2 regions of the Mycobacterium sp. IDUB_37 genome follow, and region 1 is predicted to be linked to the other one. Evidence: riboswitches for the same ligand, from Rfam matches in the RefSeq annotation. Region 1 holds a riboswitch; the other holds the start of a gene.
What was found. Region 1 has a riboswitch for magnesium ahead of ACZY1I_RS28935 (Rv1535 family protein). Riboswitches for the same ligand answer to the same signal wherever they lie in the genome.
Positions count from the first base shown of each region.

Region 2: linked by a shared signal. The riboswitch ahead of ACZY1I_RS20680 (PPE family protein) and the one ahead of ACZY1I_RS28935 (Rv1535 family protein) in region 1 are both predicted to bind magnesium.

Region 1 is NZ_JBVAXG010000012.1:150,234-166,324, forward strand. Features, by position in the region: gene ACZY1I_RS28885 (SDR family NAD(P)-dependent oxidoreductase) at 1-473, opposite strand, end outside; gene ACZY1I_RS28890 (MliC family protein) at 682-1,344, shown strand; gene ACZY1I_RS28895 (RNA polymerase sigma factor) at 1,346-2,557, opposite strand; gene ACZY1I_RS28900 (YciI family protein) at 2,571-2,951, opposite strand; gene ACZY1I_RS28905 (class I SAM-dependent methyltransferase) at 3,062-3,820, shown strand; gene ACZY1I_RS28910 (RluA family pseudouridine synthase) at 3,817-4,746, opposite strand; gene lspA (signal peptidase II) at 4,739-5,341, opposite strand; gene ACZY1I_RS28920 (asparaginase) at 5,397-6,341, shown strand; gene ACZY1I_RS28925 (DNA polymerase IV) at 6,306-7,742, opposite strand; gene ileS (isoleucine--tRNA ligase) at 7,792-10,971, opposite strand; gene ACZY1I_RS28935 (Rv1535 family protein) at 11,209-11,439, opposite strand; M-box (ykoK) riboswitch at 11,710-11,879, opposite strand; gene ACZY1I_RS28940 (NAD(P)H-dependent flavin oxidoreductase) at 11,969-13,090, opposite strand; gene ACZY1I_RS28945 (carboxymuconolactone decarboxylase family protein) at 13,118-13,690, opposite strand; gene ACZY1I_RS28950 (AMP-binding protein) at 13,703-15,460, opposite strand; gene pks2 (sulfolipid-1 biosynthesis phthioceranic/hydroxyphthioceranic acid synthase) at 15,661-16,091, shown strand, end outside.
Region 2 is NZ_JBVAXG010000006.1:47,729-63,819, forward strand. Features, by position in the region: gene ACZY1I_RS20620 (nitroreductase family deazaflavin-dependent oxidoreductase) at 80-523, shown strand; gene ACZY1I_RS20625 (Rv1815 family serine proteinase) at 533-1,195, opposite strand; gene ACZY1I_RS20630 (sterol desaturase family protein) at 1,288-2,244, opposite strand; gene ACZY1I_RS20635 (alpha/beta hydrolase fold domain-containing protein) at 2,274-3,185, shown strand; gene ACZY1I_RS20640 (NAD(P)/FAD-dependent oxidoreductase) at 3,182-4,375, shown strand; gene ACZY1I_RS20645 (MgtC/SapB family protein) at 4,376-5,095, opposite strand; gene ACZY1I_RS20650 (DUF732 domain-containing protein) at 5,198-5,539, opposite strand; gene ACZY1I_RS20655 (PPE family protein) at 5,542-6,933, opposite strand; gene ACZY1I_RS20660 (PPE family protein) at 6,946-8,187, opposite strand; gene ACZY1I_RS20665 (DUF732 domain-containing protein) at 8,518-8,886, opposite strand; gene ACZY1I_RS20670 (PPE family protein) at 8,902-10,263, opposite strand; gene ACZY1I_RS20675 (PPE family protein) at 10,342-11,643, opposite strand; gene ACZY1I_RS20680 (PPE family protein) at 12,338-13,462, opposite strand; M-box (ykoK) riboswitch at 13,762-13,933, opposite strand; gene ACZY1I_RS20685 (PPE family protein) at 14,079-15,206, opposite strand; gene ACZY1I_RS20690 (PPE family protein) at 15,291-16,091, opposite strand, start outside.

The DNA.
Region 1 (16,091 bases):
CGCTGGTAGTCGTGAATCCGGTCATAGGACAATGCCAGCGACCGCCGAATCGAGCGCCCGGCGTTGTTGATCAGAATGTCGACGCCACCGAGATCTTCGAGCACCTTGTCGGCCATCGCGGCGATGGCGTCCATGTCGGACAGGTCGCACGAGTAGACGTGGGCCTTGCCGCCGTTGCCGCGAATGTCGTCGGCGACCTTTTCCAGGTTCTCCAGGGTGCGCGCGACCAGCACCACGGTGCCGCCCGACTCGGCGATCTTGTGCGCGGCCGCCTCCCCGATGCCCGACGACCCGCCGGTGATGAGGACGACCCTGCCGTCTACCGAGTCGCTTAGTTTGCGCCCCTGCACGGCATCGCGCACATTCCGCCAGTAGAAGGGGCGGTACCGCCCCGCCGAATTGGGAGTGTTGATCATGTTGGACACAGCCGCGAACGGCTTTTCGACAAAGTTCGTGAGGTCACCAAGATTCATCGGTCGCCACTCCTGATCGTGTCGGGGGAAGATGTGACGCAGGTCATGGAGTCAACCTAGGACATGCACCGAAGATTCGATGCACAGGGCCACGCGAGGAGAAAATCCGCACCGCGAAAGTGCGAGCGCCGCCGAAAGATTCTGGCAGTTTGGCCACCGGCGGGCGTGTCGCGCAGGTCCTCGCGGACCCAACCGGTAGTCAGCAGGTATGAGACTGCTTGCCGCCATCCTGACCGTGCTGGTTGTCAGTGCCTGCGGCGGTGGATCGACTCCTCACACGTCTTTTACCGCGACCCCCGCCTCGACCTCCTCGTCACTGGCCACCGCGCCACCGGCGTCCTCGACCCCGGCCGCACCGGCGACCACATTCGATTGCACCAAGCCTGCGAACAGCGCACAGCAATTGGTATGCGGCGACGCGCAATTGAGCGATCTCGACCGGCGGGTGCAGTCGGCGTACCAACAGGCGCTGGCCCGCCCGGGCGCCGACCAGGCCACGCTGACGACGGCGCAGAGCGCTTTCGCGACGATCCGCGACGGCTGCGCCGATTTCATCGACATCCGGGCTTGCCTGCTGGAGGCATACCAGACCCGGTCGGTCGAATTGGCCATCGCCGACCCCGCCACCGTCGCCCCACCGGTGATCAACTACAACTGCCCTGCCGAAGCGGGCACCTTGAGCGCCCAGTTCTACAACCAACTCGATCCGAAGACGGCGGTGCTGGACTGGAAGGGAACTCGCGTCGTCCTGTTCCTGCAGCCTTCCGGCAGCGGATCTCGGTACGGGCGCCAGGGCTCGGAATACTGGGAGCACCAGGGCGAGGTCACCCTCGACCTCAACGGCACCAAGTTCGTCTGCCACACACAATGATTCACGTCTGATCGAGGCCCAGCGCGGCGAGTCTGCGGTTCAGATAGGTGATAACGCCCGCGTCTGAGGTGAGGTCGATGGCCCGTCGGTAGGCCTGCGCGGCGGCTTCGGGCCGGTCAGCCAATTCCAGCAAGTGGGCGCGCGCTGTCCAGCCGGGCTGAAATTGGTCGACGGCCGCTATCGCGTCGAGCGCGGCGAGCCCCGCCAGCGGCCCATCGACTTCGGCGTCGACCACGGCCAGGGCAACCGAAGCCCCCAACGACGGTGCGACGCGCATCAGTGCGCGATGCAGTTTGCGCAGCGCCACCTTGTCGACCGAACCGCCCTGCGCGCGGCCACAATGCGTCGACTGGATCGCCGCCTCGTACTGGTAGCGACCTGGTCTGCCGATGCGGTGTGCGCGATGTAGCAGTTTTTCGCCGCGGGAAATCAACGTCGCGTCCCACAGTCGGGTGTCCTGCTCGTCCAATGGCACGAACTCACCGTCACCGCAGCGCCGCGCTGCCCGACGCGCCTCCGACAGACACATCAGGGCCGCCAGGCCGAGCACCTCCGGCTCCTCGGGCAGCAGTTCGGCCAGCACGAGTGCCAGATGCATCGCCTCGGCGGACAACGAGTCGATCGGATCTCCTTGCGGCTCCACCTGCCAGTCGATCGCGAAAGCGCCGTAGGCCGCCTCCAGCACTGCGGGCAACCGGTCGTCGAGGTCTGCGCACCCTGGGATGACGAACGGGATACGGGCGTCGCGGATGCGGCGCTTCGCCCGTACCAGCCGCTGCGCCATCGTCGCAGCAGGTACCGAGAACGCACGCGCGATGGCGGCGGCGTCGATGCCCAGAACGGTCTGCAGCATCAGCGGCGTGTGGCAGTTGGCCGCGATCGCGGGATGCGCGCACACCAGCATCAGCTGCAGTCGCCGATCCGGAATTGGACCGAGCTCTTCTTCTCCGTTCAATTCTGTTGCGGTGAAGTCTTTTTCGGGCAAAGGGTTCGTCATCCGGTAGGCGTGTGACTTCCATTGATCGCGCAACCGGTTGCGGGCCACCGTGAGGACCCAGGCGGCTGGGTTGTCCGGCACTCCCGTCTCTGGCCATCGGGTCAAAGCCCGCTCCAGAGCATCGGCGATCGCATCCTCGGCGGCGGGAATATCGCCGGTCGGTGCGGCCAGCAGGGCCAACAGCCGGCCATAGGACTCACGAACCAACTCGGCCACCCGGGCCGGCACCTCACTCAGGTTGGTACCAGCCCTTGCCGGTGGCGTAAGTGACAGCGACGGGCCGGATTTCGACCGTTCCCCAGTTGGCCGCCGGGCACCGCTTCGCCCAGGACAGCGCGACGTCCAGATCGGGCACGTCGATGATGAACACCCCGCCGAGACGTTCCTTAGTGTCGGCGAACGGGCCGTCTTGGATCTGCGGTGTGCCGTCGCGGGCGGTGAACGTGGTGGACACGGCGGCTGTCTGCAGCACCTGCGTGCTGACCAGAACGCCAGCCGCATCCAGGTCGTCGGCGTACTTGGCGAAAGCAGCCCGTGCGGGCGCCATGTCTTCGTCGGTCAGCCCTATCTCGCCGCCCTCCTGGTAGTGCATGAGCAGGCAATACTGCATGATGATGTCCCCTTTCGAGTCGATGGTTGCACCGTTATGACGATTGAAGCGACACCCGATCGACAACTGGGTCGTCCCTTTTTGGCGAGAAGGTGACGAGAATGCCCGGTATGAGCCGCACTTTCGAAGATTTGGTAGCCGAGGCGGAGACGGCGTCCGTGGACGGCTGGGATTTCTCCTGGTTCGACGGCCGCGCGACCGAAGCGCGACCATCCTGGGGCTATCAGCGGCTGATGAGCCGCCGGTTGGCCGGCGTTTCCGCGGCATTGGATATTCAGACCGGCGGCGGTGAGGTGTTGGGTGGAGCGCAGGTGTTTCCGCCGACGATGGCAGCCGTCGAATCCTGGCCGCCCAATGCCGCGCTCGCGACAAAGCGTTTGCATCCGCGCGGCGTGGTGGTCGTGGCCACCCCCGCCGAGACACCGTTGCCGTTCGCCGACGAGGCGTTCGACCTGGTCACCAGCCGGCACCCGAACACCGTCTGGTGGGCAGAGATCGCGCGGGTGTTGCGCCCCGGCGGCACCTACCTCGCTCAGCACATCGGCCCGGCCACCGTCTCCGAGATGGTGGAGTACTTCATCGGCCCCCAACCCCAAGCGTGGGCCCGGCGCCACCCGGACAACGAACGCGCACAGGCCGAAGCCGCCGGATTGCGTGTGGTGGAGATGCGCCTCGAGCGGCTTCGTCAGGAATTCTTCGACATCGGCGCCGTCGTCCACTTCCTGCGCAAGGTGATCTGGACGGTGCCCGATTTCACCGTGGACCGCTATCGCGACCGACTGCACGAACTGCACGAACGCATCGAAGCCGAGGGACCTTTCGTCGCACACGCCGCCCGCGTTCTGGTCGAAGCCCAGAAAGTCGGTTAGTCACCCTCGACGCGCAGCACGTCCAGCGCGTGCGCCAGATCGGCCGGGTACGGGCTGGAGATCTCGATGCGCCGGCCGTCGGCCGGATGGGCAAAGGCCAGCGACCGCGCGTGCAGCCATTGCCGTTCCAGGCCAAGCCTTTTGCCGAGCTTGGGGTCGGCTCCATAGACGAGGTCCCCGCAGCACGGGTGATGCAGTGCCGAGAAGTGCACGCGGATCTGGTGGGTACGGCCGGTTTCCAGGTGCACGTCCAGTAGGCTCGCGTTAACGAAGGCTTCCACCGTGTCGTAGTGGGTGATGCTGTGCCGGCCATCGGATCTGACCGCGAATTTCCATTCCGGGCCCGGGTGCCTGCCGATCGGTGCGTCGATCGTCCCACTGGACGGATCGGGATGTCCTTGCACCAGCGCGTGATAGCGCTTCTCGACGGTGCGTTGTTTGAATGCCCGCTTGAGCGCGGTGTAAGCCCGCTCGGAGATAGCCACCACCATCACCCCGGAAGTTCCGACGTCCAGACGGTGCACGATTCCCTGCCGCTCGTGCACGCCCGACGTGGTAATCCGATAGCCCAGCGCAGCCAGACCGCCGAGCACCGTCGGCCCGGTCCAGCCGACCGATGCGTGTGCCGCCACGGCTGCGGGTTTGTCGACGGCGACAATGTCGTCGTCGGAGTACAGAATCGTCATGCCCTCGATGTCGACGGGTGTGTTCTCCGGTGGCTTCGGCGGCTCCGGCAGTCGTACCTGCAACCAGGCTCCGGCGTTGAGGCGATCAGACTTTCCGGCCGGCACGCCGTCGAGTTCGACGCCGCCGTCCTCGGCGATGGTGGCCGCTGCGTTGCGCGAGAGTCCCAGCAGACGGGCCAACCCGGCGTCGACGCGCATGCCCGCCAATCCCTCCGGGACTGGCATCGAGCGGTCAGTCACCCGCGTCGTCGGATTGAGGCCTTCGCCGACCGACCGCGTCGAAATCGAAGCCGAAGATGGACAGCACCACGAGCAGGATGGCACCTCCGACCACCGATGGGTCCGCGACGTTGAACACCGGCCACCAGCCCACCGAGAGAAAGTCCACGACGTGCCCCCGGAGTGGCCCGGGCGCCCGGAAGAAACGATCGACCAGGTTGCCCATCGCGCCGCCCAAGATCATCCCCAGACCCACGGCCCACCACGGTGAGACGAGCCGCCGACCCATCCAGAAGATGCCGACCACGACTCCGGTGGCAATCAATGTCAAGACCCACGTGTAGCCGGTGGCCATGGAGAATGCCGCACCGGAATTGCGCACCAATGTCCAGGTGACCGTGTCCCCGATGATCGACACCGGCTGGCCTGGGGGCAGCAGCTTGACCGCCAGCACCTTCGTCACGATGTCGAGCAGCAACACCACCCCCGCAACCGACATGAGCAGACGCAACCGCTTCGCCGAAGGCTGTGGAGTGGGAGCCTCAAGTTCGTGAGCCTGCTTGGCCTCACCTGCTGCAATCAGCGGATCGGCGGATCCTGTTGGTTCGTCAGGCACCACACCATCATCCACTACTCGTTTCGCGGTCCAGCGAGTGCGGGATGATCCCCTCATGAGCCGCGTCACCGTCATCACCACCGGAGGGACCATCTCGACCAGCGCCGGCGCCGATGGCGTGCTCCGGCCCGCCCACACGGGCAAGGAGCTGACGCAAGGTCTCGACGTCGAGGTTGAGATAGACGTCGTGGACCTGATGGCGGTGGACAGCTCGGAACTGACGCCACCCGATTGGGATCGGATTCGCGATGCGGTGCACGCGGCGATCGCAGAGCGCCCCGATCTGGACGGGATCGTCGTCGCTCACGGCACCGACACCATGGAAGAGAGCGCGCTGTGGCTGGAGTTGGCCTACTCCGGCGACGTCCCGGTCGTACTGACCGGCGCGATGCGCAGCGCGGACGCACCCGACACCGACGGTCCGGCCAACCTGCGTAACGCACTCGCGGTGGCGGCCGCCCCCGCGGCCCGCGGCCTCGGCGTGCTGGTGTGCTTCGCCGGCCGGGTTTTGCAACCACTGGGCCTACGCAAGGTCGCGACGCAGGATCTGAGCGGGTTCGCCGGGAACCTGGTGGGAACAGTGCACGGCGCGGTAGCGCTGAGCGGGGCGAAGGTGCGGCCGTCGGTGGGCGACGTGCGCGCTGCCGACGCACCGCGAGTCGACATCGCCACGGCCTATCTCGGCAGCGACGCGGTAGCCCTGGACGCATTTGCGGCAGCCGGCGCGCGGGCCGTGGTGCTGGAGGCGTTGGGCTCCGGAAACGCCGGAGCCGCAGTCGTCGACGGCGTTCGGCGGCTGAGCCGCGACGGCGTGGTGGTCGCGGTGTCCACCCGGGTGCCCAGCGGCCGGGTGAGTGCAGGTTACGGTCCCGGCGCCGATCTGGTGGAAGCGGGCGCGCTGATGGTGCCCCGGCTGGGCCCGCCGCAGGCCCGGGTGTTGCTGATGGCCGCCTTGGCGGTCGGATTACCCGTGGCCGACGTCGTCGACCGCTGGGGCTGAGGCGTTTTCCCGTTCGCCGAAATCGCCGAGATAGTCGGGCCAGTCCAGGCTGTCCACCGGATTCGCGGGACCGACAGGGCCCTCATCGTCACTCCCGATCGGGAATGTCCGAGCATGGCCGGGGCCCGAACTGCGGGTCTCGAACCGGACGGTGACCACGCCGTGGCCGGCACCCTGCACCCAGCCATGTCCGAATTCGGCGTGGGTTACGTCGTCGCCGATCCGCCATGGCGCACTGTTCCCGGCGCTGAATTGCTCGGCACGCATCGTCTGGAAATCGTGGTGGTCATTGCCAGTTTCCGAGCCGCTTTCCGGGCCGGTTTCCGGTGACAGCTCCAAATCCGGGAACAGCGACTCTTGGCGCACGTCGGTGAGGCCGGAAAACCCGACGCCCAGCAGGCGAATCGGCCCGATCTGCAGTGGATCCAGCAGCAGTCTTCGGGCCAATGCGACCAACGCAGCCGGTTCGGTCGTCGCATAGGGCAGGGTCGCTGACCGGGTGAGCGTGCTCATGTCGGATTTCTTCAGCTTCACCGTGACCGTACGGGCGCCACGACCGTCTTTCAGCAGGCGACGATGGGCATGTTCGGCGATCGGCTCGATGGCCTCACGCAACTGGTCCAAAGTGGTCAGATCGGCTGCGAAAGTGGACTCGGCGCTGATCTGTTTGGCCTCGGCACGCTCGGCGACCGGGCGGTCGTCAATGCCGCGGGCCAATCGGTGCAGCGCCGGGCCGACGGTGGCGCCCAGGATGTCGGCCACTTCGGCGTCAGTCAGCGCCGCCAACTGCCCGACGGTTTCGATGCCCAGCCGATGCAGCTTCTCCTCGGCCACCGGACCTATCCCCCACAGCCGCCGGACCGGTAACCCGCGCAGCAGCGACTGTTCTTCGGCGCGACTGACCACCTTGATGCCGTCGGGTTTGGCCAGCCCCGAGGCGATCTTGGCGATCTGTTTTCCCGATCCCGCACCCACCGAGGCAACTAGGCCTGTCTCGTCGCGCACCCGTTGTCGCAGGTCCTCGCAGAATGTCCCGACGTCTGCTGCCGACGCCCCGGCGAGCTGAACGGGCTCCCCGAACGCTTCGTCGAAGGACAATTGCTCGACCACGGGCATCACGCTTCGCACGGTGTCGAACACTCGCCGGCTGGCCACGCCGTACACGACGCCGCGTGGCGGCAGCACCACCGCCGCTACGCCGACCATTCGTCGGGCCTGGTGCATCGGCATTGCCGACCGGGCACCGAACACCCGCGCTTCGTAGCTGGCCCCGGCAACAACTCCACGACCGCCCAAACCGCCGACCAGCACCGGTCGACCTCGCAGGGTCGGCCGGGTCAGTTGTTCGACGGAAGCGAAGAACGCGTCCATGTCCAGGTGCAGCACCCAACGGGACTCCACGATTGTCGATGCTATTGGTACCGCTGAGCCGTCCGGATTGATCGATGCCCTAGACGCCGGCCCGGGAGATCGCTACCCGAACGCCGTCGCCGATTTCCGCCGCATCGGCCGGGTCACCGAATTCGAAACTGGTGGCAAGGATTTCACCGGCAATGAGCTCACGATGCGTCCGCGCCCATTCGTCGCGCCCCGCGGGCACCGCGATCACGACACTGATCCGGTCGGAAACGTCCAGCCCGCTCGTCTTACGCAGCTCCTGCAGCTCGCGGATGCGGTCCTTGGCCCAGCCCTCGGCCTCGAGCTCGGGCGTGACGGTGCCGTCCAATACGACCAGACCCGCGCCACCGGACAGTGCCGCGGTGTATTCGGGGTCGGCGGCCACCAGCCGCGAGCTGTACTCCTCGGGCTGCAACACCGCCGGACCCGCGGTCAGGGTGCCGTCCGGGTTGACGACGCCCTCGCCCGCCTTGACGGCTTTGATGGCCGCCTGCACGTCCTTGCCGAGACGCGGCCCGGCAACCCGAGCATTGACTGTCAGCTCGAACCGGCCGTAGGTGTCGATCGCGTCGGTCAGGTCGACCTGCTTGACGTTGAGCTCGTCACCGATCAGGTCGGTGAACGGCTGCAGCCGATCGGGATCCTCCACTGCCACAGTCAGTTTCAGCAGCGGCAACCGCACCCGCAACTTCTTGGCCTTGCGCAGCGAGGAGGCCGCCGAACACACCTCACGCACCTGGTCCATCGCAGCGACCAGGTCGGCATCGACGGGTAACTCCGAGGCTTGCGGCCAGTCCGTGAGATGCACTGAACGTCCGCCGGTCAGACCGCGCCAGATCAGCTCGGTGACCAGCGGCAGCAGCGGCGCCGCCAGCCGCGCCGTGACTTCCAGCACGGTGTGCAGCGTGTCGATGGCATCGGCGTCTTCCACCCAGAACCGTGAACGTGACCGTCGCACATACCAATTGGTCAAGGCCTCGGTGAATTGGCGGAGCTGCTCGCAGGCGCCGGAGATATCGCAGACATCGAGCGCGGCGGTCAGATCGTCGCGTAGCACCGCCAGCTTGGCCAGGATGTACCGGTCCAGCACATGGGACGAATCAGTGCGCCAGACACCGATTTTCGGGGCGTACAGAGCCAGGAAGGTGTAGGCGTTCCAAAATGGCAGTAGCACCTGCCGCACGCCGTCGCGGATGCCTTGTTCGGTGACGATCAGGTTGCCCCCGCGCAGAATCGGCGAAGCCATCAGGAACCAGCGCATGGCATCGGAACCGTCGCGGTCGAACACCTCGCTCACGTCCGGGTAGTTGCGCAGCGACTTGCTCATCTTCTGGCCATCAGAGCCCAACACGATCCCGTGCGCGACACAGGTTTTGAACGACGGCCGGTCGAACAACGCGGTCGCCAGCACGTGCAGGGTGTAGAACCAGCCGCGGGTCTGCCCGATGTACTCGACGATGAAGTCGCCTGGGTAGTGCCCTTCGAACCAGTCCTGGTTCTCAAACGGATAGTGGACCTGCGCATAGGGCATCGAGCCCGAGTCGAACCACACGTCGAGCACATCGGTGATCCGGCGCATGGTGCTGTTACCGGTGGGATCGTCGGGATTGGGCCGGGTGAGCTCGTCGATGAACGGCCGGTGCAGATTGTCGGGCCGCACCCCGAAGTCGCGTTCCAGCTCGTCGAGGCTGCCGTACACGTCGATCCGCGGGTAACCGGGATCATCGGATTTCCATACCGGAATCGGGGTGCCCCAGTACCGGTTTCGCGAGATCGACCAGTCGCGGGCACCCTGCAACCACTTGCCGAACTGGCCGTCCTTGACGTGTTCGGGGTACCAGGTGATCTGCTGGTTCAGCTCCACCATGCGATCCCGGAACTGCGTCACCTGGACGAACCACGACGATACCGCTCGATAGATCAACGGGTTTCGGCATCGCCAGCAGTGCGGGTAGGGGTGCTCGTAGGTTTCGTGGCGCACCAACACCGCGCCGTTGACGGCAGCCGGGCCCTCGCCGACTTGGGAGCCATTCTTCAGGTCGCGGATGATCTGCGCGTTGGCGTCAAAGACGTGCTGCCCCTGGTAATCCGGCACGGTCGCGTCGAAGCGGCCCTTGGAGTCGACCGGGGTGACCGGCACGATGTCGACCGGGTCGGTGGTCGCCATGTCGTCCTCGCCGTAGGCCGGTGCCATGTGCACCAACCCGGTGCCGTCCTCGGTGGTGACGAAGTCGGCGGGCAGCACCTGAAATGCGTTGGGCGAGTCCAGAAAATACGCAAACGGCGGCAGATACCGGGTGCCCAGGAGTTCGGAACCGCGATACGTCCCGAGCACCTCGGGTTCTTCGCCGAGTTCGCGCGCGTAGGCGGCCAGTCGCGCCTCGGCCAGCACGAACCGCTGCTCGCCGACCTGGACCTGCGCGTAGTTCACCTCGGGATTCACCGCGACAGCGAGGTTCGACGGCAGGGTCCACGGTGTCGTCGTCCAGACTAAAAGGAAGGCACCAGCAAGTCCCTTTTGTAAATCGCCGCCCACCACTTTGAACCCGACGGTGAGTGCGGGGTCCTGGCGGCTTTGATAGACGTCGTCGTCCATCCGCAGTTCGTGATTGGACAGCGGTGTCTCATCACGCCAGCAGTAGGGCAGCACCCGGTAGCCCTCGTAGGCAAGACCCTTGTCCCACAACTGTTTGAACGCCCAGATGACCGACTCCATGTAACTGGGATCGAGCGTCTTGTAGTCGTTGTCGAAGTCGACCCAGCGCGCCTGGCGGGTGACGTACTGCTGCCATTCGTCGGTATAGCGCAACACCGATGCGCGGCAGGCGTCGTTGAACGCCGCGATTCCCATCGAGTCGATCTGCGACTTGTCGGTGATGCCCAGCTGACGCTCGACTTCGAGTTCGGCCGGCAAACCGTGTGTATCCCAACCGAATCGGCGTTCCACCTTGTCGCCGCGCATGGTGCGATACCGCGGGACGATGTCTTTGACGTAGCCGGTCAGCAGGTGCCCGTAGTGCGGCAGGCCGTTGGCGAACGGGGGCCCGTCGTAGAACACGTACTCGGCTGCGCCGTCGCGGTTGGCGATGCTGGCGCGGAAGGTGTCATCGCGGAACCAGTAGTCGAGTACCTCGAGTTCGAGTGCCGGAAAGTCGGGCGCCCCGGTAGCCAGCTTCGGATAGCCGCTGCGGTCGGCGTCGAGTCCAGCTCCGAGTTCAGCTTTGTCGGTCACTTCGTCAGTCTCCGGTGCCCTAGGTGTTCAGGCACGGGGACGACGAGTGCGCTGGTGCGCGAACGCCGCGGTACCACCCCGCTTGCCACGCTGACGCGTGACCGCTCGACAGGCTGTGACGGGCCCTACCCGTTCGGTTCTACTGGGCCGGACCGGCTGTTCTTCCGAAGGCTCCCCGGTGATAGCCGGATCGACGCCAGAAGTGATTCTATATGGCCTGCGCACTATCCATGGCTGCTAGGCCTGGACCTCGAGCACACCGATACGCCACAGCGCGGCGTAAACGTGGCGCAGCGGAACGCTGAGCAGGCGGGCGGCGCCGTCGACCAGCGGGTCGTTGGCGGCGGCGAAAGCCTGGCCGACGCGGTGCGCCTTCTTGGCGGCCGGGGCGGCGGGAACATCGCGCACTACGTGCAGCGTGGGTGCGGCGGTTGCGGTAACTACTTCGTCGTACAGTGCAGCGGTCATGATCGCCTCCTCGACGGAAATCAAACGGGGACAAAAGGATTGAAAGGAACTTGAGGAAGTCCCGCCCCGTAACGGCTCCGTCGGAGGGTGTGTGACGACTCAGCCGAGATCGTCGCGATGGAGACCGATGAGGGACGAAACGCCCGGATTTCGACCCGGACTGTCACTGGAACTCATGTCCCTCACCTCCTCTCGGTCGCGACCCACGCGGGTATCCGCGCGATCTGTACGCACACAAAGGAGAACAGAATGCCGGCAACCAGCCGGAAATCCGCACCCCTCTCGTCAGAGCTTTGGCACTACCCGACGTGTCCGGTAAACCGGAAGCCACCTGGGCTCAACCCTTAAGCCGGGAAGAGCTGTCCTGACCCGGGGCGTCTTTCGACGTTCGGGGTCAGTGGCCTATGTTCGTGTAGCCGCCTCACCTAACGAGGTGCTTGCCTGACCGATCATGCCCTTTTTGCCCGGCTCGGTCAACGCGCCTGTCCCAGGTTGCCGAATCTTTACGAGTTCGCCGCAGACGCGCCACTCATTTGTCGATCAGGCCGTCGAGGCGCCCTATCGTGTCGATGAACTCCTCCACCATGTCCAAGACCACGGCACGGGTCGGCCGCACCCGATCCAGTGAGCCGACCACCTGCCCGACGAAATAGGTGGCCAGCTCTCGAGCCTTGGCCCCCTGGTGGGCGGCGGCCTGGTTGATGCGCACCTGCGAGTCGGTGACCAGCGCGGTCTGCAGCGGCATGCCGAGGGGGTTGGGAGTATCGGGCCGCTCCCATTCGTCGGTCCACGCCGTGCGCAGCATCCGCGCTGGCTTCCCGGTCAGCGACCGGGACCGCACCGTGTCCGACGACGTAGCGGCCAGGAACTTATCCCTGACCACCGGTACAGTCTCGGCTTCCTCGGTGGTCAACCACACCGATCCACACCACACTCCCTCGGCACCCAGCGCCAGCGCCGCAGCGACCTGTCGGCCACGGGCAATCCCGCCGGCAGCCAGCACCGGCGTCGGCGCCACCGCATCGACCACCTCCGGAACCAGCACCATCGTGGACACCTCGCCGGTGTGCCCGCCCGCCTCGGTGCCCTGCGCGACGATCAGGTCCACCCCGGCGGCCGCATGGCGACGCGCGTGCTCGGTGGTACCAGCCAGCGCTGCCACCACCACGTCGTGGCTGTGCGCCCGTTCGACGAGATCGTGCGGTGGTGGGCCCAGCGCGCTGGCGATCAACTTGATGTTGTGCGCGAAGGCCACCTCGAGCAGCGGTTCGTAACCCTTGGGCGAAATGTTGAGCCCGCCCCGTACCGGTTCTTCATCGGCGATCTGGGCGACGCCATAGCGGTTGAGCAACTCATCGACGAACGCGCGATGTTCGGCGGGCAGCAGGTCCTGCGCCTGGTGGGAGTTGATGCCCCCGGTTTCGGCACCGACATACTTGGGCGGCAACAGCAGATCCACACCGTACGGCTTGCCGCCGGTCTGCTCCGCTATCCAGGTCAGCTCGCTGTCCAGCCGTTTGGGACTGTGCGCAACTGCACCCAAAACGCCCAGCCCGCCCGCATTGGTCACGGCGGCCACGACGTCACGGCAATGGCTGAAAGCGCAGATCGGAAACTCGACACCGAGCATCTCGGCAACCCTGGTTCGCATGCCGCCGACGCTACTCGCTGCTACCCGCTACTGGACGGAGGGAGACAGCCCATCCGGCGGCCAGCCGGCCACGCCGTCTTCCAAAGGCACCTCGAGGCTCTGCAAGATCGAGGAGACCATCCGCCATGCGCTTATTGCTGCCACGAGCTCGATGAGAACCGTTCTGTCAGCATTCAATTCACGCTCACACGCCGCCCAGCTCGCTGCACTCACCGCGCCGTCGCGGACGATGTCGTCGGTAGCCGCCAGCACGGCGCGCTCGGCAGATCCGAACCCGTTGTGTCCCTGCCAATCTCGCACGCCGAGAAGATCCTCGGCCGAAACCCCCAGCCCCGTGGCGACCCGCCAGTGCTGGGTCCATTCATAGTCGCATTCGGTGAGCCAGCCGATGCGCATGATCACCAATTCGCGCAGTCTCTTATCGAGGGCGCCATGCCAGAGCATGGTCGCCAGTAGGTCGTTGAAGACACCAGCCAGTCGAGGATGGTTCAGCAACACCTGAAAGATGCTGAGCTCGGCCATGTAATCGGGTACACCGGCTTCGTCGGCGGCAGCCTTGGCTTCGTCGGCCGGCAGTAGGGGCACCCGGGGTGGCTTCATGAGCGGTCGCGGCTAGGCGTCCAACCGGGCGAACTGGCGCTCGCGATACATCTCGACACTTTGCGCTCGCCTGATCTTGCCGCTCGTGGTGATCGGAATCGAGCCGGGCGCAACCAGAACGAGGTCCGCACTCAGTCCGTGTGACTCGAAGATCGCCGCGGTGACGTCGCGCTTGATGTCGCGTAGCCGTTGGGCCACTTCTTCGTCGGTGTCGCCGCGCTTCTTGAGTTCGATGATGGTGACCAGCTTTTCGGAAGTCCCGTCCGGAACCGCGATCGCCGCGCACCGGCCGCCGGTGATCTCCTGGATCGTCGCCTCGATGTCGTCCGGAGAATGGTTGCGGCCGTAGATGATCAACAAATCCTTGATGCGGGCGATGATGAAAAGTTCGCCATCGGAGTAGAAGCCGGAATCCCCGGTTCGCAGCCACGGACCTTCGGGTGTGCCCTCCGAAGGATTGACGATCGTTGCACCGAACGTCAGCTCCGTCTCCTCGGGCTTATGCCAGTAGCCGGAGGCGACGTGATCGCCCTGCACCCAGATCTCACCGACCGTGCCTGGTGCGGTTTCGATCTTCGTTTCGGGATCGACGATGCGCACCAGTTGCGATATGGGATTGCCGTAGCTCACCAGCGGCGTGCCGCTTCCACTTTCGCACCGCTCGGCCTGGCCGGCGGTCAACTTTTCAGCGTCGAAATTGACGACGTGAGGCGCTTCACGTTCCCGACGGACCGCGATGTACACCGTTGCTTCGGCCATCCCGTAAGCGGGCCGCAAAGCCTTGGGCGGAAAGTTGAACTTGGCGAACCGGTCGGTGAATCGCTTGACGGTCGCGGGCTGCACCCGCTCGCTGCCGTTGAGGACGGTGTGCACCTTCCCGAGATCCACCCCGGCCATGTCGTCGTCCGATACCTTGCGCGTCGCCACCTCGTACGCGAAGTTCGGTCCCGCCGAAACCGCGATGCCGTTGCGCGCCATGAGGTGTAGCCATCGGGCCGGCCGCTGCAGAAAGCCCACCGGAGAAGTCAGCACAGTCGGAACGCCCGCCAGGATCGGCATCATGATTGCCAGCAGCAGGCCCATGTCGTGATAGAGCGGCAGCCACGACACCACCGAGGTGCCCGCGGCCGGGGCGCCACCTTCCTCGACGAAGTAGTCACTCATGATCTGAGCAAAGTTTGCGAAGACATTGTCGCTCGAGACCGTGACACCGGCCGGTGTCCGGGTGGATCCCGAAGTGTATTGCAAATAGGCGGTTTTCGACCCATCGGCGCCGGTTGAGCGAGGCCCCTGGGCGCGCGAGGGCGGCCGGGCATCCAGATCGAGCCGATCAATTTCGATAATCGGCGGCGCGCCCTGACCCGTCTGCGATACGGCGTACGGGGCCACATTGTCGACGGCAGCGGAGGTGGTCATGATGACCGCCGGCGATGTGTCGGCCAGCACCGAAATCGTGCGCTCGTCGTGGGCACCGCCGTAAGGAACCGAAAGCGGCACGGCGATGAGTCCAGCGTGCATTGCCCCTAGGAATCCGACGATGTAGTCCAGGCCTTGCGGCGCCAGTATCACCGCCCGATCACCCGGCGACCCCGCAAGTTTCAGCTGTTCGCCGACATTGAGCATGCGCCGGTACAGCTGTGACCACGACAGGGTTTCCGGGACGCCCTCCCAATCCTGCTCGTAGTCAACGTAAGTGATTGCTGGACCGCCAGGATCCAAACTGGTGCGCTCGCGCAGAACAGCGGGAATTGAAGAGCCGACCACGGCCATCACCCTACCGGTAACACCAGGTCCACGTTCACGAAACCTGCTGACCATCGCTGTCCGGAAAGAGTCGGCGCGTTGATCCATGGTCGAACGGTGCTGAGCAGGGAGGATGGCCACAGGCTGCGCGTTCGACGTATTTTGCGGAAAGGAATCGAGGCCAGACGGTGGATCCGACACAGGTCACCCCGATTGGCGTCATCGGCATGGCATGCCGACTTCCGCAAGGCATCGACTCCCCCGACAAGTTGTGGGAGGCACTACTTCGGGGCGATGACTTGATCACCGAGATTCCCGCCGACCGCTTCGACGTGGACGAATATTACGACCCCGAGCAGGGAGCACCGGGCCGGACGGTGTCGCGGTGGGGCGGGTTCCTGCAGGATGTCGCCGGGTTTGACCCCGAATTCTTCGGCATCAGCGAGCGTGAAGCCACCGCGATCGATCCTCAGCACCGCCTGCTGCTGCAGACCTCGTGGGAGGCGGTGGAGCACGCCGGGGTAGCTCCGCAATCGTTGAACGGTTCGCAGACCGGTGTGTTCGTGGGGATGTGCCGCGACGATTATGCGTTCGTCACCGACGAGGCGGGCGCCTTGGACGACGCGTACGCATTCACCGGAACCGCGTTCAGCATGGG
Region 2 (16,091 bases), on a different contig from region 1:
TCTTGCTTATCCGTCACGGGTGTGACACCGTAATCACAAGAGAGAGCACTGCTCTCGTCAGAACCTGTCGGGAGGCTTCATGTCCACGCAATACCAGGAACCGAATCGCGCAGCGCGCGTCGCAAACGCGTTTGTCCGCTGGCTCGCCGAAATGGGAATCAGCATCGCCGGAACCCGCGCGCTGCGGGTACGGGGCCGCAAGACCGGGCAGGCACGCGACGTGGTGGTCAACCTGTTGACCGTCGACGGTGTCGATTACCTCGTCTCACCGCGAGGTAACACCCAGTGGGCGCGAAACGTCCGCGCAGCGGGCGTTGTCGAAACCGGACCCCGGTGGCGGCGTGTCCGCGCCACCGCCAGCGAGGTTGCCGACGACGACAAGCCCGAGATCCTGCAGAGGTATCTGGGCAGGTGGTATTGGCAGGTCAAGGACTACGTCGGCGAACTGACCCCACAGTCCGGGGGCCAGGAGTTGCGGGCGGCTTCCGCGTCGATCCCGGTGTTCGCGCTGAGCCCGGGCTGAGACTGGTCGCTAGCTGGGGTTGGCGCCCATGTCCTCGCGCATTTGCTGGTAGGCCGCCTGCCAGGACACCGCCGCCGGCAGCGTTCCCCAGACGCTGTTGAAGATTCCGACCAACTGTCCATTGGCAGCCAAGTAGACCGGTCCGCCGGAGTCGCCCTGCTGCGTCTGCACGCCGTTGGTCATGGTGAACCATCCATTGTTCACGCCCTCGACCGTCCCGCAGGTTTCGCCGGTGGCGATGCCGAAGTGGCAGACCGCCTGACCGGGCGCCGCCGGCGCACCGCCGGAGTGCAGTGCGCGGCCACCGGGCAGAGCATCGCTCACGCCGACACCTTCTGCCAGCGCAATCGCCTCATAGTCGGTGATCAACTGGTCGGTGGCGACTGTTGACCCGGTGGGTGTGTTGTCCCGGAATGTCGTCATCCGGCCGATCACACTGTTGTTCACGTCGTAGACCAAGCCGCCACCCCGGCAGTGTCCGGCCGTATACGCCATTCGGGTCCTGGTGTCGACGAACCCCATCGTGCAGACATGGTTGTCCTGGTGGATCTCCATGCCCGGGTACACGGTTACCGGGTCGGCGTTACCGGTCGCCGGCGGCAACAGCCCACCGGCTAATGCCGCAAAAATTGCTGGTGCGATGAATGCGCGCACTGTCAAGCCGCTCACGATGGCTCTCCTCCGCCGTGTCGAGAAAGCGCCGCAACAAAAGTCACGGCGATATAACTACAACACTAAAGCTTTCGCTCGGAAGGTCGGCAGCGTTACCGAGATGTGATCAGCCGCGCGGCTTGCTCGGCCTTTGCGGTCGCACTCGGTGTCCAGCCCGGCGGGCCGAAGACGTAACCCAGCCGGTCGCGCAGCCTCGTTGCCGATCGCCAATCGTGCGCGATCGCCACGTACTCACGCGTCTGCAGCTTCCAGATATTGAAGGTGTCGACCTGTTTGGTCAGCCCATAGTGCGGCCGGAACAGCTCCTTTTGGAAGCTGCCGAACATGCGGTCCCAGACGATGAAGATGCCGCCGTAGTTCTTGTCCAGATAGAGCTGGTCCATGCCGTGGTGCACCCGGTGATGCGACGGAGTATTGAAGACGAACTCGAACCATCGCGGCAACTTGTCGATGCGCTCGGTGTGCACCCAGAACTGATAAATCAGGTTCAGTGACCAGCTGAAGAACAGCAGCCACGGCGGAAGTCCCAGCAGCGGCAACGGAAGCCACATCAAGATCTCGCCGCTGTTGTTCCACTTCTGCCGCAGCGCGGTGGCGAAGTTGTAGTACTGACTCGAGTGGTGAGCCTGATGGGTGGCCCAGATGAGCCGGATGCGGTGCGCGACGCGGTGATAGAAGTAATAGAGCAGGTCGACACCCAGGATCGCGACGACCCAGGTGTACCACTTGGTCGCAGGGAGGTGCCACGGAGCGACGTACGTATACAACGCGGCGTATCCCAGCAGGGCCAACGTCTTCCACGCAGCTGTGGTGCCGATCGACACCAGCCCCATGTAGATACTCGCCATGGAATCGCGGGTGAGGTAAGCGCCGGACGACGGTCGGTCTTTCGGTGAGTCATCGACCGCGGCGGCTGCATCCAACTTCTCCAGCTTGCGGGCCGCCGTCCACTCCAGCGTCAACAGCAGAAGGAAAAAGGGAATGGCAAACAACACCGGATCGCGCATCTCCGCGGGCAGTGCGGAGATGAAGCCTGTCGCAGCACTCACATGAGACAGACTACTGGCTGGTGAGCGCGATGATCCGTCCGATACGCAAGCCGCACGTCACCCAACGGTTGCTGCGCGCCAGCGGTGTGCGCAATCGCATGTTCCCGCCGGCGAAGCTGGAACGCTGGGCCACGCACCCCCGGCAGCCCTACAGCGGACGGCCGACAAAACTGGTGCTGAAGAAAGTCGACGTCACCCGGGCAGATATCGGCGGCCGTGCCGTCTATCAGGTCAGCCCCCGGAACGTCGCCCCGAACGATCTGAACGGGCATCTGCTCTATCTGCACGGCGGCGCCTATGTGCTGGATCTGCTACCGCACTTCCATTGGCCCGCGATCGCGAGGCTGGCGCAGACGCTGCGCCGCACGATCACCGTGCCGATCTATCCGATCGCTCCGGAAAACAGTTACCGCGTGGTGTTTCCGTTCCTACTGCAGGTTTACCGTCGCATCTTGGACAGCGCAGACCCGGGTTCTGTTGCATTCATGGGCGATTCAGCCGGGGGCGGAATGGCGTTCGCGTTGTGTCACGCGCTGCGCGACGCCGGATTGCCTCAGCCGACCGACGCGGTGCTGCTGTCCCCCTGGATGCATCTGGGCCTGCCGGATCCCGATGTTCCGGCGGTCGCAAAAATCGACCCGTTCCTCAACCTCGATGACCTGCGAGCCGCGGCCATCCGCTACGCCGGAGGTGATCCGCTGGACACGCCCCTGCTCAGCCCGAGTGTGGGACCGCTGAACGGACTGCCTCGGTTGACGGTCTTCACCGGGACCCATGACGTGCTGAACCCCGACGCCCGTGCCTTTCATCGGCGGGCGAGGGCTGAGGGTCTCGACATCGGCTGGTACGAACTCGACGGCGGTATGCATACGTGGATGCTGCTGCCCGGCCCGAAGGCCAAGGTGACGATGGGACAGATTCGCCAGGTGCTGTCCGCGTGACCCGGGTACTGGTGATCGGCTCCGGTTTCGCCGGGCTGTGGACGGCGCTGGGTGCGGCAAGAAGACTCGACGAGCTGGCTGTCCCGACGGGCAGCGTCGATATCGCGGTGTTGAGTGCGGCACCTTTCCACGACATCCGGGTCCGGAACTACGAGGCCGACCTCAGCTCGTGCCGCATCCCGATCGCTGACGTGCTCGAACCCGCCGGCGTCGAGCATGTCAGCGCTGAGGTGACCGGGATCGACACTGACGCCCGCAGCGTCAGCACCGCAACCGGTCAGACATTTGGCTACGACCGCCTGGTGCTCGCGTCCGGCAGTCGGGTGAGCAGGCCCGATTTACCGGGACTGCGCGAGTTCGGCTTCGATGTCGACACCTATGACGCCGCGATGCGGTTGCAACATCACCTGCAGACCCTCGGCTCCCGGCCACCGACGCGCTCGGCCGCGACCGTTGTGGTCGTCGGGGCCGGACTGACCGGAATCGAGACGGCCTGCGAACTGCCCAGCAGATTGCGGGCGCTTGGCGTTGCTCCGCGGGTCCTGCTGGTGGACCACAACCCGCTGGTCGGCTCAGACATGGGTGACTCGGCGCGTCCGGTAATCGAAAAGGCGTTGTCAGACAACGGTGTTGAGACCAGGACCGGGGTGGGCGTTACGGCGGTCGGCCCGGACACGGTGTCGCTGTCATCGGGCGAGCAACTCGAAGCGGCCACGGTGGTGTGGTGTGCCGGAATGCGGGCCAGTGTGCTGACCGAACAACTCGGTGTAAGCCGCGACCGGCTCGGCCGAGTCGAGGTCGACGACTATCTCCGCGTGGTCGGAGTGCCTTCGGTGTTCGCCGCCGGCGATGTGGCCGCCGCCCGGATGGACGATGAGCATCTGTCGGTCATGTCGTGTCAACACGGACGACCGATGGGGCGCTACGCGGGCTATAACGTGATCAGCGATTTGTTTGCCAAGCCACTGCTGCCACTTCGAATCCCTTGGTATGTAACAGTTCTCGATCTCGGGCCAGCGGATGCGGTTTATACCGAGGGGTGGGATCGCACGGTGGTGGCCCGCGGCGCGCAGGCCAAGGCCACCAAGCAGACCATCAATTGCCGGCGGATCTACCCGCCGCTGACCCGAATTCGGGCGGACCTGCTGGCCGCCGCCGCGCCAGACCTGCAGACCAGGCCCGCAACATAGTCAGTCGGACTGCGGCAGTACCGGGTTCGTATGTTCGCCGGCGTACCAGTGCACCGCGGAGACGCCTGGCTGCAGCGATAGCTCGCCCACCAGGCGCTCCAGCTTCGCCGGCGAATGGCCACTCAACAACACCTGTGCGGTCAGCGTGACGTTGTCTTCGATCTGCCCGGTGTGGATACCGCGCAAGATGATGTCGTTGTGGTTGGCGTGCTGCACGATTTCGGCGCGGGCATGCTTTGCCGACTTGGGGCGACAGACCACTTGGACCTGATAGGGCTCCAAGCCCTCGTCCTCTTCGCCGGAGTTGTCGTGGTCGATCAATCGGCCCAGTGGGCGTCCGAACAGATGGATGGCGACGACGGTGCCGGTGGCGATCACGGCGAACACCAGATGCCCGGAGGCGGCCAGCACGCCGATCGCTGCCGAGCACCACAAGGTGGCGGCGGTATTGAGTCCGCGGACATTGAAGCCCTCACGCAGGATTACCCCTCCGCCGAGAAAGCCAATACCGGACACCACGTAGGACGCGACCCTGGTGGGGCTGCTGTCCTCGGTCGCAACGGAGTAGAGCACGAACAACGTGGCGCCCGCCGCGACCAGGGCGTTGGTCCGCAGGCCGGCCATCCGGGCGCGCCACTGCCGCTCGAGCCCGATGAGGGCACCGCATCCGACGCCGACCCCTAGCCGGAGCGCGAAATCGGCAGTGCTCAGAAGCTGCACCGCGCTACCCCTCTCCTTGTCGGATCTGGTTGTCGCAATCGCTACGGCAGGTAATCAGAAACGGGTTAACACCAGGTGGAGAACAGGCAAACCGACGTCTCCCTAGAAGTACCCGCCCTCTTGTTGTCCCAGGTGCTCGGGGCAGTAGGTGCTCGACGCGATGGCCGTGAACAGGGCGGCGCCGTCCAGAGTCAGCGCCGGGTTCTGCTTCTTCACGTCGGTCAGAACCTGCAGACCTGTTTCACCGTTGCGCATCAACCCGCATACCGCTTGAGCTGACGTGATGGCCTGACTTGGGTTGGGAACCGCGATGCCGGCGTTGGCGAGGGCGGCAAGGAACGACGCGTCGCTGCCGCCTGTATCGCCGCCGGGGTCGGCGTGCGCCGGGGCCGCGAAGCCGAGCAAAGCGGCACCGACAACTGTGCAGAGGAGCCTGATAGCCATCGCTACTGCCCCTCGGGCAACATGATTTTCGGCTTGTCCCCCTTGGAGACGTGCACGGCGTGGATGCCGGGCTTTTTCGACAGTTTCTCTAGCAGACCGTCCAGTCCGGCCTTGTCGACGTTCCAATGTTGCACCGACTCAGGCTCCTTCTGCAGCTTCGCGATGACGCTGTCCAGCTTGACCGGCTCCACCGGGCCTTTCCCGCCGGCTCTGGCTCGCGCGCCGCTTCCGCTGAGGACCTGGGCGCCGACGCTGCCCGCGGCACCACCGGTCATGCTCCCCAATGCCATTTGGCTGACGAGGTCCGCCGGCATGCCCGCCGCGGGGGCTGCGGCCATGCTGGCGGCCGGCAATGCACTCGAAACCATCCTGATGGCGGGCGTGGCCGAGGCCCAACTCGGCGGCACCGACAGCTTGCCCACCACGTTGGCCTCGCCGGTTCCCGCCGACACGGAACTGGCCAGGTTGGTTACGCCGGAAGTCGGCGCCATCCCGAGCCCCGCCCCCAGCGCTGACTTAGGGATGTCCTCGAGAGGCGGCTTCCAGAACAGCTTGAACTCGGTCATGCCGAGGTTCGGCCCGCTCATTGCGTTGTTGGCCACAGTGCTGAACCGGCCGATGTCGGCTTCGATCCCGAAGAGGTTCTCCCACGTCGAGGCTGCCAACGGAGTCCCGCCCAAGACATTGAGCACCTCGCCAAAAGCTTGCATATACGAGGTGCCGGCCTGGCCGAGAGCTTGCAAAACCTGCAGGACGATATCGAACGGGAAGATCGGTGCCGCGGTCGGCGCGGCGGTCGCCGCCGCGGTGCCGGCTGCCAGGGCGCCGGCTTGCCCGACCGCGGCTTGTTGGCTGGTCAGCCCGGCAGGATTGGCGACTTGCGGGGGTTCGGTGTACGGCGTCAGCTCGGCGGCGGCCGCCGATGAACTGGCGTAGGCGAACATCGCCGCGGTGTCCTGGGCCCACATCTCCCCGTACTGCGCCTCGAGAGCTGCGATCGCACCCGTGTTCTGCCCGAAAATGTTCGTTGCCACCAACAAAGCCAACTGGCTGCGGTTGATCGCGATTTGCGGCGGCGGCACCACCGCGGCGAATGCGGCTTCATAGGCGCTCACCGCCGCCTTCGCCTGGTCGGAGGCCATCTTGGCCTGCGCCGCGGTCGCCGACATCCAGGTCACGTAGGGTGCCGCAGCCGCTGCCATCGCGACCGAGGACGGACCGGTCCATGTTTCATCGGCTAACCCGGCGACGACTATGCCGTACGAGGACGCCGCGGCCTGCAACTCGGTCGCCAACCCGTCCCAGGCGGAGGCAGCCGCAATCATGGGGCCCGCGCCCGGGCCGGTGTACATCTGACCGGAGATGATTTCCGGTGGTCGTACCGCGAAACTCATCAGCCCCGCCTCTCAGTCCGCCGGTATCACAATGATGGTCGCCGTGGTCGCGACTTCCTCAGCTGCCACCGCGCCTCCGGTAATGCTGGAGGCACCGTTGCTGACAGTGCGCACGGTGGCTCCCGCCATCGCTTGTCCGGCCAGGCTCGACATGGCCATTTGACCGAACAAGCCGCCCTCGGCCGCCGCCGGAAGCGCGGCAAGCGCACCCGGACTCACCCCGGGGAGTACGGACGTCAGCGTCCTCAGCACCGGCGCCGCCGTCACCCAGCTCTGTGGCACCGAAAGTGATCCGACCAGAGTGGAATGCCCGATCGACCCCGAAACGCCGCCAGGTGTCACGGACGCTACGTAGCCGCCACGCAGTGGAGCCAGGCCGGCGAGCGGTTTCCCGCCGGTGTTCAGCAGTGATGCGACGCCCGGCGCATTCTGGCTCAGACCGAGGATTTGCAGGGCGAACAACCACCAGCCGCCGCCCAGGACAAACGGAACGATCGGGCTGTAGGCACCGGTGATTGCGGCGAAAAACGGACGCAGACCGACGACAAATGGATTGATGGCTTCGATGACCGACCCGATCGGTGTCGTCGCTGCCGGGGCGGCAGCAGCGGGACCGACGGTTTGCAACACGTTGGGAATCGCACTCATCAGCTGTCCCAGCTGCGACTGGACCTCGGAGGCGCCAACAGCTTCAGCGAGCGCGACGGACTGCCTGCCCACCCCGGACGGGTCGGTGGTCTGCGGCGGCTCGGTGAACGGCGTCAGTACAGTTGCCGAGGCCGACGCGCCGGCGTAGGCGTACATGGCGGCGGAATCCTGAGCCCACATCTCGGCGTAATGGGCTTCAGTAGCCGCGATCGCGGCCGTGTTCTGCCCGAGCAGGTTGGTGGCAATCAGCGTCATCAACAGCGCGCGGTTGGCTTCGATCACCGGCGGTGGCACTGTCGCGGCGAATGCGCTCTCGTATGCGCCCGCCGCGAGCTTGGCCTGCATGGCGGTCTGCTCGGCTTGCGTCGCCGTCGCCGTCATCCATGCCACGTACGGCGCGGCGGCGGTCGTCATCGCGATCGATGCCGGGCCGATCCACGACCCGACCGTGACACCCTGGATCGTCGACCCGTAGGACGCCGCGCTGTAATGAAGCTCCGCTCCAAGCGCGTCCCATGCTGCCGCGGCGGCCAGCATCGGACCAGATCCCGCCCCCAGATACATTCGGCCAGAGTTGATCTCTGGCGGCAACGCCCCGAAGTCCATCTGTTACCTCCGGTCCCCTTTGTGGCCGCCATCGTAATGTGGGGTTAACGGCCGTGTTCGGAGGACCGGCTAACCTCATATGAAACTCACCAGGTTTCCCAATTGTGCTCGAACCATACGTCCCGACCAGCGATTTTGACCGTGGTTACGGTTGGCGGCGTGGCGCAGCACAGCAACATCCCGAATGAATGGCCCTTGTTACCGGACTCCTCGGCAGCAAGAAGGACAACGGTGAGTTCTAGCCCTCATCGTACATGAAAAAGCCAGGACTGCGGCTATAGCTGCAGTCCTGGCAAATTCGATCTGGCTTTTCTGATTTCTATCTTCGTGTCAGCTCTTGGAAAGATGATGGGGGCAATAATATTTCGCGGAAATCACCGCGAATTGGGCAGCAGAGTCCATATTCAAGGAAGGGTTATGAGTCTGCAAGTCGTGCACCAATTCGAGGCCCGATTCGCCGTTGTTCAGACAGGTGCACACCGCTCGGGCCGACCCGATCGCCTGACCGGGATTGGTGACGCCGATATCGGCATTGCGCAGCGATGAAATAAATCCCGCGTCGTCATCACCGGGGCCATCGTCAGGGTCGGCAGATGCCGGCGCCGGCAGGCCGAGCACGGCACACAAACCGAGTAGCACCAGGAAGAGTCCGATGAAGTACTTTCCCTTCCTAGCAATGTATTTCGCAATTGACAACATGGAATCCTCTCTCCCTCAACCTAACTGAGCATCCGGTGGCACGACTGTGGATTTCTTCTTTGCCAGATGCACCGCATGGATCCCAGGTTTCTTCGCCAGTTGCTCGAGCAGGCTGTCGAGACCTGCTTGATCGACGGTGTGGTGCTGGACACTCTCGGGCTTCTCGGAGATCTGCGCGACGAGGCGTTGCAGCTTTTCCGGCGATTTGAGGTCTTGGAGATCTTTGACCGGTGTGAGGCGGCTTCGAACGCCGGCACGGGCGAACGGGCCGGGTGCTCCGGCTCCCACGGCTGCTCCGACCATGCCGGCCAACGACATTGAACTCAGTAGGCCGCCTTGGCCGAGCTCAGCCGCGGGCACTGCTTCCGGTCCGGCGGCCGACAATGCGGCAGCTACCGTTCTGATCGCGGGGGTGTTTGCCGTCCAACTCGGCGGAACCGTCAACGAACCCACCAAGGTGCCGCGGCCAAAATTCGCGCTCGCGTCCGCGGTGACCGAGCCGGTCAGCCAACCCCGGTTCCAGTGTGGCAACAGCCCACCGCCCAACGCCTCTTTGGGCAACGAGCCCAGGCCAGGTGAAGGGGCGAACTTGAGCACCTGGGACACCGGGAAATTGGTCAACAACCCGACGTCGTTGAACTGGGTGGTAAAGCCGAGCGGGACCTTGACGGCCGAGTACAGCGCCGTGAACGTCGAAGCCCCGCTTGACCCGAAGAGACCGTTCAAAAGCTGGGTGACGGTGGCGGTGTAATCGGTGCTCAGGTTCGCGACCGTTTGCAGCAAGCCCGACACCTGGTTGGTTGCTGCGGTGCCGATCGATTGCACAGCCGCCTGGCCGGCTGAGCCACTCGCGTTGACGATCTGTGGCGCGTCAGTGAACGTCGTGACCTCGCTGGCGGCCGCAGACGAGCCGGCATAGGTGTCCATCGCGACGGCGTCCTGCGCCCACATTTCGCCGTATTGAGCTTCGGTGGCCGCGATCGCGGCGGTGTTCTGGCCGAACAGATTCGTCGCCACCAGCGACGCCAGCTGGATGCGATTGGCCGCGATATCCTCTGGCGGCACATGTGCGGCGAACGCCACCTCGTATGCGCCTGCCGCCGCAGTCGCCTGGCTGGCCGCTTGCGCGGCCTGTGCCGCGGTACCGCTCATCCAGGTTGCGTACGGTGTGGCCGCAGCCGCCATCGCCAATGAAGAAGGGCCAACCCACGGCCCGCTGGTCAGGCTCGCGATCACCGACGAATAGGTCGCTGCGGTGGACTGCAGTTCGCTTGCCAGCCCATCCCAGGCGGCGGCGGCGGCCAGCATCGGACCCGCCCCTGGGCCGGTGTACATCCGGCCCGAGTTGATCTCCGGCGGAAACGCGGCGAAAAACATTTCTTTACCCCCAGCTCGTTGAGTGAGTCGGAATGATCTGTGCGAGAGACGCATCCGTGACCGAGGCGATCATCGTGGTCAGTCCTCCAGCGCCGGTAGGACGAAGATCATGGCCGTGGCGGGGTCGGCCTCCGCGACGATGCCGCCCAGCGCCGCTGCCGTGGCGGCGCCGGATCCAGAGCTCGTCGTGGTGGCGGCCAGTGCGCGACCTGCCAGGCTGGACAGGGCCATTTGACTGAAGACACCGGTCTCGCCCATGCCGGCAGCCGGGAGGGCAGCCAAGTTGGCGGGTAGCGCCGAGGCGAGGGTCTTGATCGCCATAGCCGGGGCGGCTGCAGTCCAGCCCTGCGGTACGGACAGGCCCCCGACCAGTGCCCCGCGGCCCAGCGCTCCTGTGGCGGCGCTGCCCGCAGAGGTCAGATGTGGCGAGATGGCCTCGGCGATGGGCGCCAGCGCGCCGGTGATGGGTTTCGGCCCGGCGAGGAATGCGGCGGCGCCCTGCCCGTTCTGGCCCCACGCATATGCCTGGCCGAAGGAAAGGAAAGGGCCACCGGGTATGGCCGACATCCCCTGAAAGGAGTAGGACCCGGTGAGGGCGCCCATGATCGTGTTCCAGTTGGCCAGGTTGGTCGTCACGGCCGGTGGCAGTGTCAATGAACCTATCTGCGGCACAGCGAGTCCCGGCAGCAGCGATGTCGAACCGGTTGTCGGCGCTGATGTGACGGTCGATGCCAGGCCTTGCAGCGCCGTCGGCAGCGAGGAAATCAGTTGCGACAGTTGCGATGTGACGTCTGAGCCGGCCGCGGTGCCGGTTACCTGCGATACCGCGGCAGCCTGTGCTGCGGTGGCGGCGGCATTGGTGGTTTGTGGCGGCTCACTGAAAGGCGTCAATTGTGTTGCGGTGGCGGAGGATCTGGCGTAGGCATACATCGCGACGGCGTCCTGGGCCCACATTTCCATATATTGAGCCTCGGTCGCCGCGATTGCCGGGGTGTTCTGACCAAAGATGTTGGTGGCGATCAGGGCGAGCAAGAGCGCGCGATTTGCCTCGATTATGGGTGGCGGAACGGTTGCCGCAAAAGCGACTTCATATGCGCTGGCAGCGACGTGTGCCTGTTGGGCAGCCTGATCCGCTCGCGCCGCTGTTGCGGAAATCCAGGAGACATACGGTCCGACTGCGGACGCCATCGCGATCGCGGTCGGGCCCTGCCAGGTGCCGACGGCCAACCCCTCGATTGTAGAGGCGTAAGCTGCTGCGGTGGAGTGTAATTCGGCTCCCAGAGCATCCCATGCAGCTGCTGCGGTGAGCATGGGTCCCGCACCCGGGCCGGTGTACATTCGCCCCGAGTTGATCTCCGGTGGCAGCGCCCCGTAATCCATTCCGCGTACCTCTTATCCCCTCAGTGCCGTCACGGCCGTCATGGTGATTACGGCGCCGTTGCCCGCGCGCAATTGGCGCCTCTGGGTACTCGTCACAAAGGTGATCAATGCGCTGGTTAAGGCTCCATGATTTATTTCTTGGGTTCGAAAACAAGGTGTGCGCGCTCCCCTGATTCAGAACTCTTCTTGATAACACGACATCCTCAGGCAAAGATATTTTCGCCGCGTTCCTGTCGTGTAATCGCGAAGTAAACAAGAAACGTCAGGAGGTACCCGGTGCTCGTGATATGCGCTCGCAGCAATCGCGCTGACATCACGAACTCTGAGGTCAGCGCGACTATTTCCATCGCACGGCAAGCATGAAACGTGTTATTCAGGTGAGGTTATCTGCACTTCATCTCAAGCAATATGGACAGCGAGAATCCGGCAAATTCGGTGAGCGCATAAACGCAATTTAGATGACGCCCAGGGCTGCGAAAGGGCCTAGTGCGCAGCAGTAGGGCAACGCGGCTGGGCCGGCACGGTCGCGGACGGCTGCCAGGCGGTACCTGGCTGTCATGTCCTGTTCTCCTAACGTTAGGAATAACTTTTGCATGACGTCCGGAAATCGGCGCGTCAGAACGCCTGCCACCTAACTGCCTAGTTGCTGGCATTTTGCTGTCAACGGTGTTTTGGCTGGTCAGAGGCGGCGGGGTCAGCCCGCGGCGGGAGGTCGTACGACGAAGTTCGGCCGGAAACCGTACTGCGGCACGGCGCGGCCGAACGGCTGGGTGGCAAGGTTGCCCATCGGTACACCGGGCATTCCTGATGCGCCCGGCATCGGCGGCGGCACAACCATCGGGGTGCCGCCCAACGCTGAATGCAGCGGTCCGACCAGCGGGGAGGCCGCCGTCCAAGCCGGTGGCACCGAGAGCTTTCCCACGTTGCCGGCATTGCCGGCCCCGGCGGCGATCACGCCGCGCAGGCCGCTCGCGGATTCGAGCGGATCGGCCGCAGCTCCGATCGCGCCCGAGGCCGCAGCTTGGGCCACGCCCGTCACGTCCTTGCCTGCCGATGCGCCGACGGCGTCGGAAAGCGTCCCGATCGTGGCGCCCGGGTTGAAGAAGCCACTGGAGGTAATGGTGTTCCATACGTTCGCGTTGGGTCCCCACGCATCGATGAAGTTCTGCATAGCGGTCAGGCCAGTGCCCCCGTTGGATCCGGAGAGGCCCTGCAGTGCGCTGGGAATCGCCGACATCAGTTGTGCCAAACCGTTCTGCCGGCCGGCAGCCGAGGCGCCGGGCGACTGGGGCTCGGCGAACGAGCTGAGCTCAGCCGCGACCGCCGAGGAGCCGGCGTAGCCGTACATGGCCGCCGCGTCTTGCGCCCACATCTCGAGGTACTGCGCCTCGGCCGCCGCGATGGCAGGGGTGTTCTGGCCCAGTACGTTGGTGGCGGTCAGCGCTGCCAGCTGGGACCGGTTGGCCGCGACGAGGTGTGGCGACACGGTTGCCGCAACTGCCACTTCGTAGGCGCTCGCAGCGGCTTCGGCCTGGGCGGCAGTCTGCTCGGCTTGCGCGGCGGTCGCGCTCATCCATGCAACGTGGGGCGTGGCCGCGGCCGCCATCGCTGCTGACGCCGGACCAAACCACTCTTCGGCGGTCAATGCCCGCAGAACCGCGTCGTAGGACAACACGGTAGTGCGCAACTCCGCGGCCAATCCGTTCCAGGCCGATGCCGCGGCGAGCATCGGCCCGGAGCCTGCGCCGTTGTACATCCGCGCGGAGTTGATCTCGGGCGGCAAGGCCGCGAAGTCGAACGCGGCGGCAAAGGGTGCCATCGGGTTTCTCCTGACTGGAAGAATCCGAATTCGGGCAGCCGGCGACACAAATTTGGCAGATTTTGCGCGCACTCCAATTACACGCGACGGCGAAATTTACGCGCACAGTAACGTGTTTACTGGAATGGCAAGATCAGATTGCGGAAACAGCGCCCGGGTCGGACCGGAACGAAATGGTTGTCGACTTGGAATAGGGTTTATCGCCAGGACTCACTTCGCTCCCACCTCCTCAGGGCCAGGGCACGCGCGGGTGCCGGACGCACGCTGCAGAGATGAGGTCCGCCAGAAAAGCAGCTGGACCAGCACCTCTCTCGACAGAGCTTTGGCACCACACGGCGTATCCGGCTGACGCCGGAAGCCACTTGGGCTCAACCCTTAAGCCGGGAAGAGCTGTCCTGACCCTGGGCGTCTTTCGACGTTCGAGGTCAGTGGCCTATGTCCGTGCGGACGCCTCACCTAGCGAGGTGCATGCAAAAGCCATACTGGCACTCGAAGTGATGAGAGTCAACCTAACGCCGTCGACAATTACCCTCGACAATTCAAGAGCCAAAGATCGGGAAACTCGTCGGGGACGATAATCCGCGCGCCCAATGGCGCGAATTCACAAATTGCGCGCCTATCCCGCAGCCACCGGGCGCGGCATGACGGTCAGTTTGGTGCCGTACCGGGGCCCGTTACCCCAGCTCCGTGCGTAAGCGTTTGCAGTCGGCATGCCGGGCATGCCGGGCGTGCCCGGGGCAACCTCCGGGGCCGCGCCGGCGTAGTTCGGCAACGTGGTGCCGCGGTGACTCGCAACCTCGACCGTGGTCGTCCAGCCTGATGGAACTGACAGTCGCCCGACCAGGCTTGCCTGGTTGCTGGCGGCTGTCACTTCCCGCACGCTGGCTTGAGTAGCGGTCCCCGCTGTCCCGGCGGTGTCGGCAACACCGGCTGCCGATGCGTCTGGCTCAGCACCCTCCTCCACGGCATTGACGTCGGCGATTGCGTCCGTGACGCCGGGAAAGATGAGCGCCGGTGCCACGTATTGGGCCGAGACCAAGCCGTTCACCAGGCTGGAGTCCAAGAAGACTCCGAATGCGTTGCCGTCGGCGCCGTCCAGAAAGTTCAGGATGTCGGCAAGCAGACCCGTCTGCGGTAGCGAGTCGAAGGGGGATGCCGCCGCCGGCGATGCGAGTTGTTGAAGACCCGCCGGCACCTGCGACATCAACTGGGGTAATTCGGTCTGGGCGACCGCGATGGCCTGCTCGGCCTGTCCGGACGGGTTGGTGATCTGCGCTGGCTCAGTGAACGCGATCAACGCTGCGGACTCAGCGGCGCTGGCCGCATACGCATACATGGCCGTCGCGTCCTGAGCCCACATCTCGGCATATTCGGCCTCAGTCGCAGCGATCGCGGGAGTGTTGAGCCCGAAGAAATTGGTGGCTATCAGAGCCAACAACCGGACGCGGTTCGCCGCCACCACCGCGGGTGGCACTGTCATCGCATACGCGGCCTCGAATGCCGCCGCAGCCGCTGCGGCCTGACCGGCGGTCTGCTCGGCCTGCAGGCTCGTGGCGCTCATCCACAGCACATACGGTGCGACCGCGGCGGTCATGGCCGCCGACGCGGGCCCGAGCCAGCCATCGCTGACCAGTGTCGACAACACGGACTCGTATGCCGTTGCGGCCAACTGCATTTCAGCGGCAAGCTCGTCCCAGGCCGTCATCGCCGCCAGCAGGGGCGCCGAGCCCGGCCCGGAGTACATGCGCAGCGAATTGACTTCAGGCGGGAGTGCTCCGAAATCCAACTGCCAGCACCTCCTTCAATCGTCGCGGTGGTCTGACTCCTCTCATCCAGCGGCTGGCGGGCGCGTCATGATCGTCGGCCGAAATCCGTAGCGTGGCGGATTGCCGAAGTTGTTGCCGTTCATGCCGGCAGCCGACATGCCAGGAAATCCGGGCATCCCCGACGCGGCTTCCGGAGCGATTGCGGTGCTGTTCCAGCCACCGCCCGGAGCCGCGGTTCCCGCGTAATTGGCCACGGCCGTAGCCGTCGTCCAGCTCTGCGGCACCGAAAGGCGCCCGACCAGGGCCGACTGATTCGTGCCGGCTGTCACGCCACCTGCGGCAAACGATTCCTCGGTCACGTCCTGTAGCGGGGGAAGGTTGGTGGGGCTGACCGGCGACCGTGCCGGAATCGACGTCGCGTTGCCCTCTCCGGACCCCATGGGCGGCACCTCGTTCTCCTCCGCGCCGAGGACCACCGCATTGATGTCGGCCAACCCCGCAAACACCGCAGGACCGACGACAGCAGGGCTGGTGTACCCGGCCGAAATGAATCCGTTCGCGAGATTGGAGTTCAGGAAGGTCCCGTAGGGGTTTCCGTCGTTGCCGTCCAGGAAGTTCAGGAAGGCGGCAAGCAGGTCGGCTCCGGGGAACGCTTCAGCCGTCGCGGCAGGCGCCGCAAGCCCCTGCAACGCCGATGGTACCGACGACATCAATTGGGACAGTTCCGAATTCGCGACGGTGCCCGCCGAATTGCCGGCGGCCTGGATCACCGCCGTGGCCTGAGTGGCCTGGCCGGCCGGATTGGTGACCTGGGCAGGCTGCGTGAACGGCATCAGATTCGCTGCCGAGGCGGAGTTGGTGGC